2 regions of the Micromonospora sp. NPDC047644 genome follow, and region 2 is predicted to be linked to the other one. Evidence: riboswitches for the same ligand, from Rfam matches in the RefSeq annotation. Region 2 holds a riboswitch; the other holds the start of a gene.
What was found. Region 2 has a riboswitch for S-adenosylmethionine ahead of AB0877_RS23720 (ABC transporter substrate-binding protein). Riboswitches for the same ligand answer to the same signal wherever they lie in the genome.
Positions count from the first base shown of each region.

Region 1: another riboswitch for S-adenosylmethionine. It lies ahead of thrC (threonine synthase); the one in region 2 lies ahead of AB0877_RS23720 (ABC transporter substrate-binding protein).

Region 1 covers NZ_JBEYSY010000012.1:170,895-178,645, forward strand. The annotation lists gene AB0877_RS21130 (hypothetical protein) at 1-2,000, shown strand, start outside; gene AB0877_RS21135 (GNAT family N-acetyltransferase) at 1,990-3,009, opposite strand; gene thrC (threonine synthase) at 3,275-4,561, opposite strand; SAM riboswitch class I at 4,572-4,707, opposite strand; gene AB0877_RS21145 (DMT family transporter) at 4,776-5,735, opposite strand; gene AB0877_RS21150 (metalloregulator ArsR/SmtB family transcription factor) at 5,827-6,132, shown strand; gene AB0877_RS21155 (DoxX family protein) at 6,568-7,023, opposite strand; gene AB0877_RS21160 (DUF4232 domain-containing protein) at 7,379-7,751, shown strand, end outside.
Region 2 covers NZ_JBEYSY010000014.1:167,944-175,694, forward strand. The annotation lists gene AB0877_RS23705 (Na+/H+ antiporter) at 1-657, shown strand, start outside; gene AB0877_RS23710 (amino acid ABC transporter ATP-binding protein) at 666-1,409, opposite strand; gene AB0877_RS23715 (amino acid ABC transporter permease) at 1,406-2,179, opposite strand; gene AB0877_RS23720 (ABC transporter substrate-binding protein) at 2,219-3,079, opposite strand; SAM riboswitch class IV at 3,353-3,464, opposite strand; gene AB0877_RS23725 (amino acid transporter) at 3,551-5,506, opposite strand; gene corA (magnesium/cobalt transporter CorA) at 5,660-6,793, shown strand; gene AB0877_RS23735 (hypothetical protein) at 6,810-6,995, opposite strand; gene AB0877_RS23740 (2'-5' RNA ligase family protein) at 7,205-7,720, opposite strand.

The DNA.
Region 1 (7,751 bases), on a different contig from region 2:
TGCTCAGCAACATCGTGATCTGGATGCTCCCAGTCATCGGCGGCCGTTCGGGTACCGCCGGCCGGGCGGTGTGTCGACTGCTGGCGGCGTCCCTGACCGCCATGTACGTCCTCTCGACGGCCGGCGTCTCGCTGGACCTGATCGCCTGGCAGTGTGCGTCGTACCCACGATGCCTCGAGGACCGCCGGGAGCTCTCCTGGCTGGGCGGGGTGACGCCGGGGCTGCGGCTGGCCATCCTCGCCATCCTGCCGATCCTGGCGATCGCGCTGATCTGGCGGCTCGGGGCGCGAACCTGGCAACTTCCCGAGGACAGCGCGGCGACACCGCAGGGGGTGGGTGCCGACCGCCTGGACACCCCGGCGTTCTGGGACAACCGCGCGTTGCTGCGACGGCTGCGGTCGGTGCACGTCGCGGTGGCGCTCGGCACCCTGGACGCGACGCTGTTGCTGCCGCTGGCCAGCCACGATGCCACCCTGACCGGTTACGTGCTGCTCGGCTTCGACGTGGCCCTGCTGGTGGGGACCGCCGTTCTGCTCTGCCGGCCGGCCATCGAACGGCACGGCGGGCCGGGCACCGGCCGCTCCCCCACCCAGGCCGTGCGCCGCCTGGCCGTGGTGCTGACGGTGCTGACGGTGGCGTACGCGTCAGCACCCCGTCCACCGTGGGTGGCCACCGGAACGTTGCCCTGGTACGACGTGCTGGTCGCCGGGCTCTTCGCCGCGCAGTTGGTGCTGCTGCTGGCGCTGGGGATGCTGGTGCTCACCCGCCACCGGCGGACCGGACGGACCTTCGTCGCCTGCCTCGGCGCGCCGGTGCTGGCATCGGTGGCGATCGGACTGGCAGTGGCCTTCTCATCCGGCGTCACCTACGCGGTCGCCGAATACCTGGACCGCGGCTCCAGCCCCACCCCGGCCCGACCGTTGCCTCCGGGCGCGCCGCCGCTGTCCCCGCCGGTGGCGTACCGGTGGGCGGCGCTGGGCTTCTCGGTGGCGATCGTCGTGGTGTGGGTGGTGACGGTGGTCGGGGCACGGATCCGACGGGCCCGGCACCGCCGGCAGGCGGAGGAACTGGTCCGCCGGGACTTCCCGGAGGCGTCCCGGGTGCCGCCGGAGCGCGTCCAGGCGGTGCGGGACGCGATCGTCCGGGCTCAGGTCGCGGACCGGCTCGGCCCGCTCGCGCCAATCGCGTACGCGGTGCTGGCGCTGCTCACCCTCGGTGCCGCCGGGCTCTCCATCCTGCACCAGGGACCCGGCGCGCTCGCGCTGCGGCTGGGCGGGCAGACGCTGGCCCGGCCGGTGATCTTCGTGACCGACCTCGGTGGGGCGCTCACCGGCGTGTTCGCCCTGGTGCTGGCGGCGGCCGGACTCTTCGCCTACCGGTCGACAGGCGTCCGGTCGGTCGGGGTGCTCTGGGACCTGGCGACGTTCTGGCCGCGCGGGGCGCACCCACTCGCGCCGCCCTGCTACGCGGAGCGGGCGGTGCCCGAGCTCACCCGCCGGATCGGGCAACTCGTCGCGAGCGGCGAGCAGGTGGTCCTCTCCGGGCAGAGCCACGGCAGCGTACTGGCCGTGGCCACGGTGCTTCAGTTACCGACGACGTGCCAGCGGCAGATCGCGCTGCTGACCTACGCGAGCCCGCTGGGCAACCTCTACCGGCGGTTCTTCCCGGCGTACGTGAACGATTCGATGCTCAATGAGGTGGGCGAGTTACTCGACTGGCGATGGATCAACCTCTGGCGTTACACCGACCCGGTCGGCGGGTGGATCTTCACCGGTGACCCCTCGGCCCGGCCCGGCCACCCATCGGCCGAGTTCAGTGGTCAGGCGGCCGAGGTGGACCGCCGGGTCCGGGACCCGGCCGGGTTGACCGTCGCGCCGACCGACACCGTGCCGCCACCGGTGCGCGGGCACCACTTCACCTCCGACGAGGACTTCCACAGCGCGGTCCGTGAGCTGACCCGGCGGTTGGAGGAGGGTGAGCCGCCACCGGTCAGAAGGTGAGCTGCCAGTCGGTCCAGGCGTCCACCGGGCGGAAGCCGAGCTGCTCGTTGATCGCCACCATGTGGCTGTTGCTCGCCGCGTTGAAAGTGTCGATCACCTGTACCGCCGGCTCGTGGGTGAGCAGATGGTGCAGGTTCTCCGCCTTGGCGATGAGGCCGAGCCGGTGCCCACGGTGGGCGGGGTCGACGATGGTGATCTGCTGGAACGCGTGCCAGTCGGCGGCGGCACCCACGTCCAGCAACGTCCAGGCGACAATCCGGCCGGTCTCTTCGTGCCGCATCCCGAGGTGGTAGCGCCGCCGGCCCCGGGCGTCCAGCGCTCGTTCGTTGCCGCGGATCCGCTCAGCGTCCACCTGCTCCGGTTCCCACTGCACGTCGCCCATGGGGGCGTCCATCAACAACCGGCCGTCCAGGTAGGCGATGTCGGCGACGTACTCCTGCGGGGTGGAGCCCTGCCAGCAGACGGCGTGGTAGCCCTCGGCGTGCGGTCGGGCCTCGGCGAGCGCCGCCCGCAACGCGACCCGGTCGATCTCGCCGACATCGAGCCGGCGGCGTACCTCGGCGAGAGCGGGCTGGGCTCCGGTCGCGGCGGCGAACGCGTCGCCCGCCCCGCTCCGGGCCGGCCCGCCGGGCAGTGCGGAGACAGCCATCCCCACCACCCGCTTGCGGCCGTGCTCGCGGAGCAGGCGCAGCCCGTACTCGTGCAGGGCCCGGCCGACGCCCCGGCACCGCAGCCGCGGATGCACCAGCAGATCGACGGTGGCGTTGTCGGTGTTGTCGAGCTGCGGCAGGTCCAGTTGCAGGTAGCCGGCCGGCTCGCCGTCCAGACGGGCCAGCGCCCAGAGCGACCGGGTGCCGGGCATCGGCGTGCGGAACAACGCGTCGAAGCGACGCCGGCAGGAGGGCGGAAAGTCCGGCAGGTCGGCGTCGTTGGCCGCCGACCCGATCCGGTACGCCTCGTCGACCGACGTCCGGTCGGCGTCGTCGAACGACGCGATGGTGATGCTCATGCCGGTGAGCGTGCACCGCACAAAAGCGATCGGGCCAGCGAATTATCGCTGGCCCGATCGAACGTTGGTCGGGAGGGACACTCGCACAACGCCTCCGGCGTTGGGTCGCAAGAACTTCAAAAGTCTTCGGCGAAATGCCCTCCCGCACGGAGCATCTTGCGCCGTCCGGTTCCTGCCGTCAAGTCCGTAGGGGCGGGTTTTCCACACTCACAGCGAAAACCCAGTTACCGACTGATCCACTCGGCCCGGTGCCGGGCGGGGCCGTTCAGCCCAGGAGGCCGGCGTCGCGGGCGGCGCGCAGCGAGGGCTTGATGTGGTGGGTCGGCCCGACCTGGCCGGCCACCGCGTCGATGGTCTTCAGACCCTCGCCGGTGTTGAACACGACGGTCTCGGCCGTCGGGTCGAGCCGGCCGGACTCGACCAGCTTGCGCAGCACCGCCACGGTGACTCCGCCGGCGGTCTCCGCGAAGACCCCGGTGGTACGGGCCAGATCGCGGATGCCCGCGCGGATCTCGTCGTCGTCCACGTACTCCATCCAGCCGCCGGTGCGGCGGACCGCCTCCAGGGCGTAGAGACCGGCCGCCGGGTCGCCGATGTTGAGTGACTTGGCGATGCCGGTGGGCTTGACCGGGACGATCGTGTCGGTCTCACCGTGCAGCGCGACGGCGATCGGGTTGCAGCCGGCGGACTGCGCCCCGAAGACCTTCCAGCCGTCGGCGGGCGCCTCGACCAGGCCGATCTCCACCAGTTCGGAGAACGCCTTGTCAATCTTGGTGAGCAGCTCGCCGCTGGCCATCGGGATGACCACCTGCGCCGGGATCCGCCAGCCGAGCTGCTCGGCCACCTCGTAGCCGAGGGTCTTGGAGCCCTCCGCGTAGTACGGCCGGACGTTCACGTTGACGAACGCCGTGTCCTCGAACTCGTCGGTCTCCACCAGCTCACCGCAGAGCCGGTTGACGTCGTCGTACGAACCGTCGATGGCGACCAGTTCGCCGCCGTAGACCGCGGTGGTGATGACCTTGCCCTGCTCCAGGTCGCTCGGGATGAAGACCACCGAGGGCACCCCGGCGCGGGCCGCGTGGGCGGCCACCGAGTTGGCCAGGTTGCCGGTCGACGCGCAGGCGAACCGGCTGAAGCCGAGGGCCTTGGCGGCGGTGAGCGCCACCGAGACGACCCGGTCCTTGAACGAGTGGGTCGGGTTGGCACTGTCGTCCTTGACCCAGAGCGGCGCGGTGATGCCCAGCTCGGCGGCGAGGTGCGGGGCCGCCACCAGTGGGGTGAGGCCCGGGTCGAGGGTGACCCGGCTGGCCGGGTCCTGACCGGCGGGGAGCAGGGCGGCGTACCGCCAGATGTTGTTCGGGCCGGCCTCGATCTGCTCGCGGGTGACGGTGGCCAGCGCGGCGGTGTCGTAGTCGACCTCCAGCGGGCCGAAACACTCGTAACAGGCGTGCTGGGCGGCGAGCGGGTAGCGGGCCGAACAGGCACGGCAGACCAGGGCGCGGGCGGGGCTGGCAGCGGTGTCGATGCCGGAGGCGACGAGCGTCGACGTCATGTCGAGAGTCCTCTCATCTTTCCCCGCATCGCACGGTGCGGCGGGGACGGAATTGGCACCTGCCCCACGGGTCGCTCAGCGGTGAGCGCGCGGGGTGGTTGCCGGGGCGTCGTCGGGCCGTATCCCTCAGCCCCTCTGGATGAGGTATTCAGTTGTGCCGTCGAGTCTAGGACAACGCTGTCGGCCGCTGCTACCACTGATCCCAGGTATTGGGTCAGCGGGTGCTCACCGCAACGGGGTCGGTCACCGCGATCGGGTCCGTCACCGCGCTCGGTCCGGGTAGGGACGTGGCCCGGGGCCGGGCGGCGAGGTTCGCGGCGATCAGGGCGGCGATCGTGATGGCGGCCCCGACCAGTTCGACGGGCTCCGGGCGGTAGCCGCGGGCGATCTGCACCGCGAAGGTCGTCACCGGAACCAGGTTCATGAACAGCGCGGCGTTGGCGGCGCCGAGTCGCTGCACGCCGGTGTTCCAGGCCAGGACCGCGATCACGGCACCCACCAGCACGGCGTACGCCAGTTGGGGGGCGACCGCCACGAGGTCGGCGGCACCGGGCGCGTGCTGCCAGCCGACGGCGTCGGCGCCGATGCTCAGGACGAGCATGGCGGCCGTGCCGGCGAGCGCGGTCAGTGTGGTGAAGCGCAGCGGCGACCACTCGCCGAACCGGCTGGCACCGTGGGTGTAGATGCCCCAACCCAGCACCGCGCCGATCATCATGAGCCCACCCAGGCCGAACTGGCCGAGCCCGGCCAGGCTCCCGCGCGTGATCACCAGACCGACGCCGAGGAGCGCCACCAGGGAGAGGGCCAGCAGGAGCGGCTTCGGGCGTACGCCGTCGCGAGCCCAGCGGACCAGTTGGGTGATCACCGGGGTGGTCGCCACGAAGAGGGAGATCTGCTGCGGGGCGGCGTGTTCCAGCGCCAGGTTGGTGAGCAGGTTGAAGCCCGCGAAGCCGACCACTCCGAGCACCACCACCTCCAGCGCCCGGCCACCGTGGCGTAGCGCGCCGGCACCCTCGCGTAGCAGCAGGATGGCGACCAGGACGACGGCGGCCAGCAGGTAGCGCGCGGTGGTCAGGTTGAGCGGGTCGACCCGGTGAAGCGCGCTGGCCAGGATCGGGAACATCACGCCCCAACCGAGCACGGCGACCAGTGGGTACGCGGCGCGGGATCGCATCGGCAACTCCAATGTTCGAGTATCGTCGAACCAACGACACCGACCATAGGACGATGTTCGATAGTTGTCGAACAAGGGTTACACTGGTCACATGGAGCCGCACGAGCCCGACCTGACCGCCGTACCGGTCACCACCGTGTTGGCCGCACTCGCCGACGACGTGCGGCTACAGATCGTCCGGGCGCTCGCCGAGGGCGGCGAGTCCGCCTGCGGCAGTTTCGACTTCGGCGTCTCCAAGGCCACTCGCAGCCACCACCTCAAGGTGCTGCGCGAGGCGGGGCTGACCCGGACCCGGGCGGCCGGCACCAGCAGGCTGGTCCGACTCCGCCGCGACGAGGTGGACAAGCTCTACCCCGGCCTGCTGGACGCGGTCCTCAGCCAGCGTCCGCCGGCCTGACCCGCCCCGCCTCCGCTCGCCGGCCGCGTGCGGTCCGCGTGGCCGCAGCAACCGGTAGGCGGCGCCTGACCTCGGCAACCGGTAGGCGGCGGCCCGTGACCTCGGCAACCGGTAGGCGGCGGACCGTGACCTCGGCAGCCCGGGAGATGCCTCCGACGCTCGCTGTGGAGCTGAATCGTCTACGGCACCAGCGAGAAGTAGCACCACGACCGCGGAGTGTCGGCCGGTCCCGGGCGGGGCCCGTCGGCCAGTCCCGGCCCCGGGGCACATCGGCCGACCCTGACCGGGCGCGCCGGCCGGCCCCGGGCACATCGGCCAACCCCTGACCGGGCGCGCCGGCCGGCCCCGGCCCCCAGGCACATCGGCCAACCCCTGACCGGGCGCGCCGCCGAAGCCGCCTCGTCGAGGCTTCGGCGGCGCGCGGTTCGGGTCTGGTCAGACGGACACCGTGCCGGGCTCGGCCGCCGAAGCCGATGCCGAGGGGGCGTCGCCGCGACGCCGGGCGAGCAGCGAGTCGAGTGCCCAGGCACCCGGGCCGAGAGCCGCGACCAGCAGGAACGCCCAGCAGAAGAGCGCCGCCAGCTCGCCTCCGTTGTGCAGCGGGAGCAGGGCATCCGGCTGGTGCACCACGAAGTAGGCGTACGCCATCGAGCCAGAGGCGAGCAGCGCGGCGGGTCGGGCGAAGAGCCCGACCAGCACCAGTACGCCGCAGACCAACTGGATCAGGGCGGCCCACCAACCCGGCCAGGTGCCGAACGGTACCGCCTTGCCAGTCATCGGGTTGCCGCCGAACAACCCGAACACCGAGGACAGGCCGTGCAACGTGAACAGCAGACCGATCACGATGCGGAACAGGGACAGGATCGGCCCGCCGAGCCGAGAGACGTTCATCAGACCTCCATCGAGGAAATTGAATGGGTCTCCACGATCCTGAGGCACGCGGGCATCGAAAATCATAATTTCCTTGCTGGTGGGAAAATCCTCCCCGAAAATGGTCCGACGTTTCCTCACCCCGCCCCGCCCCTACTCCGCGATCTTGCGCTTTCTGTCCCGACAGAAGGGGCGCATCCCTTCATACCGACAGCGGAAACTGCAAGATCGACGCAGAAGCGCACTCGAGCGCGCGGGGGCATGCCTGCGGCCCGCCGACCACGACGGACCCTGCCTGGCCTCGTGACGCGGGCTGCGGGCGGGTCGGGGCGACGCCGGACGCCAGCGAGGCGCCTCCATGGGCGAGGATCAACGGATGATCTCCCGTGACACGGCAGCACTGCGACGCATCGCCGCGACAGTCGCGGCGACTCTCGTGCTCGGCGGCTGCACTCGTGACCATGAAGGCCAGGGTGGGGACCCGAGCGGACCGCCGCCCGCCGCGTCGAGGCCGGAAGCGGGCCCGACCGCCAGCACCGAGCCGCCGGCCGAGTGCCCGGCCAGCGGCGTCCGGATCCGGTCGACCGGTGGGGACGCCGCGATGGGCCTGCGCGCCCTCGGTCTGGAACTGGTCAACTGCGGCGAGCACCCCTACCAGCTCAACGGGTACCCGGTGCTGCACGTCTTCGACGAGGAGCGCGAGCCGGTCATGCTGCGCGTGGTCAACGGCGCCAAGGAGATCACCTCGG
Region 2 (7,751 bases):
GTCGTGATCGGCACCCGGCTGCTCTTCGTCTACCTCACCGCACAGATCGCGAGGCTTCGGCGTCGCCGCATCATGGACCCGAGCCAGGGGCCGTCGAGCTGGCGGGTCGGCACCGTCGCGGGCTGGTCCGGTTTCCGGGGCGCGGTGTCGCTCGCCGCCGCCCTGGCCGTCCCGACGGTGATGGTCGACGGTCAGCCGGTGGCCGAACGCGACCTGATCATCTTCGTGACCGCGCTGGTGATCGTGCTGATCATGCTGCTTCAGGGCACCACCCTGCCGTTGGTGGTGCGCTGGGCCGGGCTCACCGGTGACCCGGAACGCGTCGACGAGGCCCGCAACGCCCGGCGGCGGGCGACCGAGGTGGGCCTGGCCGCCCTACCGCAGGTCGCCGCGGAGGTCGGTGCCCAGGACGAGTCGGTGCGCCGGCTGGAGGCCGAGTACCGACGGCATCTGGCGGACCTCGACGAGAGCGGTGGGAACACCGCCGAGGAGCGCCGGTTGGAACACCGACTGCGCCTCGGCGTCCTCGCCCACAAGAGGCGGGAGGTCACCCGGCTGCGCGACAACCGGGAGATCGACGACCTGGTGCTCCAGGAACTCCAGTCCGCGCTGGACAACGAGGAGATCCGGCTGCTCGGTCGCGGACCCAACGAGTGACGGAGGGCTCAGAGCACCTGGTCGAGGAACCGGCGCAGCCGCGGATGCTCGGCCCGCTCGAAGACCGCCTCGGGTGGGCCGGCCTCCAGCACCACGCCCCGGTCCATGAAGGCGACGGTGTCGGCGACCTGCCGGGCGAAGCCCATCTCGTGGGTCACCACCACCATGGTCATGCCGGCGGCGGACAGGTCGGCCATCACCCCGAGGACGCCCTTGACCAGCTCCGGGTCGAGCGCCGACGTCGCCTCGTCGAAGAGCATCACCTCGGGGCGCAGCGCCAGCGCGCGGGCGATCGCCACCCGCTGCTGTTGACCACCGGAGAGCTGCGCCGGCCGGGAGTCCGCCTTGCCGGCCAGCCCCACCAGCTCCAACTGGGCCCGGGCCACGGCCTCCGCCTCGTCCGCATCGAGCTTGCGCAGCCGGCGCAGCGCCAGCGTGACGTTGCGCAGCACGCTCATGTGTGGGAAGAGGTTGAACTGCTGGAACACCATGCCCACCCGTTGCCGCAGCGCGTCCGGGTCGTCGCCGAGCACGCTGCGCCCGTCCAGCAGCACGTCGCCCCGGTCCGGTTCGATCAGCCGGTTGATGGTGCGCAGCAGCGTGGACTTGCCCGACCCGGACGGGCCGATGACGCAGGCCGTCGCGCCCCGCGGCACCGAGAGGTCGACGCCGCGCAGCACCCGGTTCGGCCCGAAGGCGAGGTGCACGTCGCGGACGTCGAGGCTGACCGAGGTGGTGGTGTCGGTGGTCATCGTCGGCTCCCTTCGGTGGTGGCGGTCGACAGGTCCTCGTCGTCCTCATCGTCGGGCGCGGTGGCCGGCCGACCGTTGCGCAGCCGTCGGTCGATCCAGTTGACGACGTGCGTCAGCGGGACCGTCAACGCCAGGTAGAAGAGCCCCGCCAGCAGCAGCGCCGATTCGTTGCCGGTGGTGGCCGCGTAGTCCTGCCCGATCCGGAACAGCTCCCGCTGGCTGGCCACCAGGCCGAGGAAGTAGACCAGACTGGAGTCCTTGATCAGCGCGATGAGCTGGTTCACCCAGGCCGGCAGCACCCGCCGGATGCCCTGCGGAATGATCACCAGCCGCATCGCGTCGGCCCAGGAGAAGCCGAGCGCGCGGGCGCCCTCCAACTGGGCGGCCTCCACCGACTGGATGCCCGAGCGGAAGATCTCCCCGATGTACGCGGCGGCGATCAGCGACAGCGCCAGAATGCCCAACGGGTAGGGATCCGGCCCCCAGACCTGCATGCCCAGCGGGGCCAGCCCGACCCCGATCAGCAGGATCGTCGCCGCGGCCGGCAGCCCCCGGAACACGTCGGTGTAGACCCGCGCCGGCCAGCGCAGCCAGCGGCTGCGGGAGATCCCGGCGACGGCCAGCAACAGGCCGAGCACCGAGCCGAGCAGGGCGGCGGAGACCGCGAGGATCAGCGTGTTGGGCAACCCGACGGTCAGCATCTCGGGCAGCGCCTCGCGCATCGCGTCGGCGTCGAAGAAGGTCTCCCACAGGGTGGTCAACGGTTCCATCGGTTGCTCCTCCTACCGCCCCGCTCGCTCGTCACCGGCTCAGGACGCGGCCGACGCGGACGCCGACGGCGCGACCTTGACCGCGCCGCTGCCCGGGGCGAAGTCCGCCGGGATCGGCCGGCCCGGGTAGTACTGGGCCTGCAACCGGTTCCAGGTGCCGTCGGCGATGACCTCGTCGAGGGCCTTGTTCAGCGCCTCGCGCAGCTTGTCGTTGCCCTTGGCCACCGCGTACGCGGTCGGTGCCGGGCTGAGCTGCTTGGCCGCCACGGTGATCTTGCCCTTGCTGTCGGCGGCCGACTTCTCACCGATCTCCGCCGGGGCGATCCAGGCGTCGGCGGTGCCCGCCTTGAGCTGGTTGATCGCGCCGTTGTAGTCCGGCACCCGCACCGGGTTGAGCTGCTTGCCGGTGGCGTAGTCGTCCTGGACGGTGCCCTGCACCACCACGACCCGCTTCCCGGCGAGCTGGTCGAAGCCGGTGATCGGCGAGCCGGCCGGGACGTCCAGGCCGAAGTAGCCGAAGTCGTAGCCGTTGCCGAAGTCGACGGTCTTCTTGCGGGCCTCGGTGATGGTGATCGAGGAACTGCCCACGTCGAACTTACGGTTGTTGACCTGGCTGAGCAGTGCGGAGAAGTCGGTGCCGACGAACTCGACCTTGAGGGAGAGCTTGCCGGCCACGGCGGTGAGCAGGTCGTTGTCGAAGCCGGTGAACTTGCCGTCCTCGAGGTACACGTTCGGCGGGGCGTCGGTCAGCGTCCCGGCGCGCAGCACGCCCGACTGGGCCAGGCCGTACGGGTTGGCGTCGGAGGAGTCGTCGTTCCCGCAGGCGGTGAGGGCGGTGGCGGCGAGGATCGTGACCGCGCCCAGGGCGGCGGCGCGGGTCAGGGCAGGAAGGAATCGCACTGGTGTCTCCGAAGGGTGGTGTCTCGGCGCGCACGGACGTACGCCACCGACGGCGCGCCCGATGGGCGTACCGGTGGGAAAGGAGCTCGGGAAGGTGGTGCTAGAGCGCGGTGCCGCCACGACAGGCGGCGCTGCACATTCGCATCATGTCCACGTGCCGTCGCCGGATCAGTACGGGCGAGGGGCGACCGGTGCGGGTGCCCGCGACGTCGGTCGGTCCGGTGGTGCCGAGGATGCGCATGGTTCTCCCGGGTCTGTGCTGACCTGGGTGCCAGGCCACGCTTGCACCGACGTCCTGCCGGTGCCTGGTCTTCACCCGGGGCACCCCACCGCGGAGGAGGGTTGCCGGCCAGCGAGCCGGGGCTTCGCGCTGGCGCTCATGACCTGCGCCGAGGCTAGCAGCAGGAACGGGTGGATCGTCCAGTCGGTATGACCACGCTCACTGTGCGCGACGGGCTGTCGACTCGCAGGTCAGCCGGCATGGACGTGCGGTCGACGGTGCGGGTCGGGCTCCTGGCGGCGCAGGATCTCCCGGGTCACCGAGGCGATGGCACCCTGTCCGAAGGCCAGGTAGCGCAGGAAGTTGCGGGTGGGGCCACCCTCGGACCACTCGAAGTAGATGTGGGGGCGCCGACGGCTGCGGTCGCGGATCTCCAGCAACAGGGCGGCGAGCGCGGTGGGCACCGACGAGCTGGCCAGGCTGAGCACCGGGAAACGGCCGTCGACTTTCCCACCGCGGACCAGCAGCTCGGTCTCGAAGTCGGACGGGTCGGTGACCGTGACCTCGACGAAGATGACGTCGCTGTCGTCGGGAAAGTCGTTGTCCGCCATGGTCTGCGCCAGCTTGGCGCGGTACTCCGCCTCGTCGCGCCGGTCGGGTTCGTGCGCGACGAGGCGGATCCGTCGTCCGGCGCGTTCGTCGATCATCCGCGCCGCGGTGTGGTCCAGCTCGACGTGGTCGACGCGCAGCTCGTAGGCCCGCATCAGCCGGGACAGCACCGACACCAGGATGATCCCGCCGATGAAACAGGCCGCGATCTTCACACCGTCCGGGCGCTCCACCACGTTCGCCACGGTGGTGTAGACGAAGATCAATGCGATGACGCCGAAGGCGATGGTGCGGCCGCGCTGACGCTGCCGGCGCGCAGCGAGCGTCACCGCCGTCGCGGCCGAGGTGATCAACACCAGGACCCCGGTGGCGTACGCGCCGCCCTGCGCGTCCACGCTGGCCTCGAAGACGATCGTGATCAGAAACGCGACGGCGGTGAAGACCAGCACGAGCGGCCGGACGGCTCGCGCCCAGGTCGGCGCCATGCCGTACCGGGGCAGGTAGCGCGGCACGAGGTTGAGCAGACCCGCCATCGCGGATGCCCCGGCGAACCAGAGGATTCCGATCGTGGACAGGTCGTAGACGGTGCCGAACACCTCGCCGAGGTGGGCGTGCGCCAGGTACGCCAACGCGCGCCCGTTCGCCGGTCCGCCCGGCTGGAAGGCCTCCGGCGGGATGAGCACCGTGGTCGTCACGCTGCTGGTGATGAGGAAGACACTCATGATCACCGCCGCGGTGGTGAGCAGCCGGCGCGCGCCACGGATCCGGCCCAGCGGTCGTGCCTCGGAGTCCTGCGGGTCACCCCGTACGCTCGGCATGACCGCCACCCCGGTCTCGAAGCCGGACAGACCCAACGCCAGCTTCGGAAAGACCAACAGCGACAGCCCGACGACCAGCCACGGATCGCCGTGCCCGGTGGTCAGCATCGTGGTCCAGTCGCCGACCGCGCTCGGATGCGTCGCCACCCGCCACAGCGCGTCGGCCACCACCACCGCGTTCAGCGTCAGGTAGACCGCGACCAGGACGACGGCGATCCCGATGGCCTCGGTGAATCCCTTGAGGAACACCGCGCCCAACAGCGACACCAGCAGCAGCGTGACCAGCACCTCGTGACCCTTGAGCCCGCTCGGCCAGAACGGGTTCTCGTCGATGTGCGCCGTCGCGTCGGCGGCCGAGAGGGTGATGGTGATGATGAAGTCGGTGGCCACGAAACCGAGCAGCACCAGCACCAGCAACTTGCCCGGCCAGTAGCTCAGCAGGCGTACCAGCATCGCGATGGAGCCCTCACCGTACGGGCTCTCCACCGCCACCCGCCGGTAGACCGGCAGCGCCCCCAGCAGGGTCACCAGCACCAGCACCAGGGTCGCCACCGGTGAGAGCGCGCCGGCGGCCAGCGCCGCGATGCCCGGCTGGTAACCCAGCGTGGAGAAGTAGTCGACGCCGGTCAGGCACATCACCTTCCACCACGGGTGGTGCCGGTGCTCCGGCGGGCGCCCGTGCGGCCCCGGGTGCTGTACGGCCTGGTCCGAGCCGGCGTCGAGCAGCCACCCCCGCAACCGGCCGGTGCTGTCGACCTTCACCGGCGCGTCCCCCGTCATCCCCCACGGTCACCGTGAGTATCCGCCCGGCGGGCCGTCCCCGTCCGCCGGTGCGCGGAACCCGGCCGACGCCACGGCGGGTTTCAGGGCCCGGGGCAGCGGGGAAGCAGCGCCCCGGGCTGGACGGGACGGCGCCGGGGGAGGGGACAGGGCATGGTCGGCGGCCGTCGCTTCCGCCCGGGTGGTGGCTTCGGCCGCCAACTCGACGAGTACGAAACCAGGGTCGGTGTGCCGCCGCCCACGGAGTCACCCGCCGCCGCGTCTCACGGTGGTCTGGTGGACAGCGCGGTCTACGTCCGAGGGCACCGGTTCGCCTCGCCGTCCGGCCTCGCCGAGACGTACCGCTGCCTCCAGGAGCAGGACGGCGCGATGGCCTGGATCGGGCTGTACCGGCCCGACATCGAGCAGATCACCTCGCTGGCCCGGGAGTTCCGGCTGCACGACCTGGCCGTCGAGGACGCGATCAACGCCCACCAGCGGCCCAAGCTGGAGCGCTACGGGCACACCCTGTTCGTGGTGTTACGCGCCGCCCGCTACGACGACCTCCGGGAGGGGGTCGAGTTCTCCGAGCTGCACCTGTTCATCGGCCCGGGCTTCGTGGTCACCGTCCGACACGGTGAGGCGCCCGACCTGGCCGCGGTGCGGCGACGGCTGGAGACCGAGGCGCAGATGCTCGCCCGGGGGCCGGAGGCGGTCCTGTACGCGATCCTCGACCAGGTCGTCGACGGGTACGCGCCGGTGGTGGCCGGACTGGAGAACGACATCGACGAGATCGAGACCCAGGTGTTCGGTGGCGATCCGAACGCCAGCCGCCGCATCTACGGGCTCAGCCGGGAGGTCATCCAGTTCCAGCGGGCCGCCCGCCCGCTGCTCAGCGTGCTCGGCGCGCTGGCCGACGGCGCCGGCAGCGCCAGCGCCAACGAGGAGCTGCGCCGCTACCTGCGCGACGTGACCGACCACCTGACCCAGGTGGTGGAGCGGGTGGACGGTTTCCGGCACCTGTTGCAGAACATCCTCACGGTCAACGCCACCCTCGTCTCGCAGCAGCAGAACGAGGAGATGCGCAGCCTGACCGCGGCCAGCTACAGCCAGAACGAGGAGCTGAAGAAGGTCTCCTCCTGGGCGGCGATCCTCTTCGCTCCCACGCTCATCGGCACCGTGTACGGCATGAACTTCGTCCACATGCCGGAGCTGAACTGGCGCTTCGGTTACCTCTTCGCGCTGCTGTTGATGCTGCTGGTCTGCGGCACCCTCTATGTGATCTTCAAGCGGCGCGGCTGGCTCTGACCCGTGCGGCCGGGATTCACTCGATGCCGCGCAGGATGTGCCGTTCGTCCTCGACGTCGTCGTCGCCGGCACTGATCCGGCCGAGCAGTACGGCGGCCGCCCAGATCGTCAGTGGCGTGGCCGCCCCGGTCATTCCCCCGCCGGTCCGGTCGTCCCGGGTCTGGCTCCGCTCCGAGCGCGGTGGCCTGCGCTGAGCCTGCATGGGCCCTGCCTCTCCTCGTCGAAGCCGCCGTGGGTGGCGCGGGGTGACCCCGCGCCACACCGGCCGGGCGGACCGCCTGTGAGCAGCCCACCACCGGTACGACAGCCACTCGAACCTTCCCACGCCTGGCCGCATCCGCACCGCTTGTTTTCGGGTTTCCGACTGTCACCCGCCAAACCGGACATTACGCCTCGACGGTCGAGGCGCGGTCACGGCAGCGGGTGGGCGATTCCGCGGGCGTGGTCGGTGAGCGCCGCGCCGACCACTGTCGCGCTCAACGGCAACACCTCCAGACAGCGGCGCACCGCGGCAGCCATCAGCGTGTTCGGCACCCGCATGGAGAGCGTGCAGTGCGGCACCCACCGCCCCGGCCGGTAGTGCTCGGCGAGGGCGACGCCGGCGGCGGCGAGCCGGTCGTGCACCAGCCGGTGGTGCGCCAGCAACTCCGGGGTGGGCGCCGGGCCGAGCCACAGCACCCGACCGACGAACTGGCCGGCATGGTGGAAGTCGAGCCGCAGCGGGGCTGCCACCACCGTCCCCTGTAGCGCCTCGACGACCTGCTCCGGGTCGAACCGGGGGGCCACCATGAGCGAGACGTGCGGACGGTGGCGCCGCTCCAGCAGCGAGCGCATGCTCTGCACCCCCTCGGCCTCCAGCGCGTCCCAGAGCACCCTGATCCGGCGGGTGGCGTCCGGGTCCAGGTACAACTCCACCGCGGCGACCATCCGATCACCGTAGCGGCCGAGGTTTGCCCGC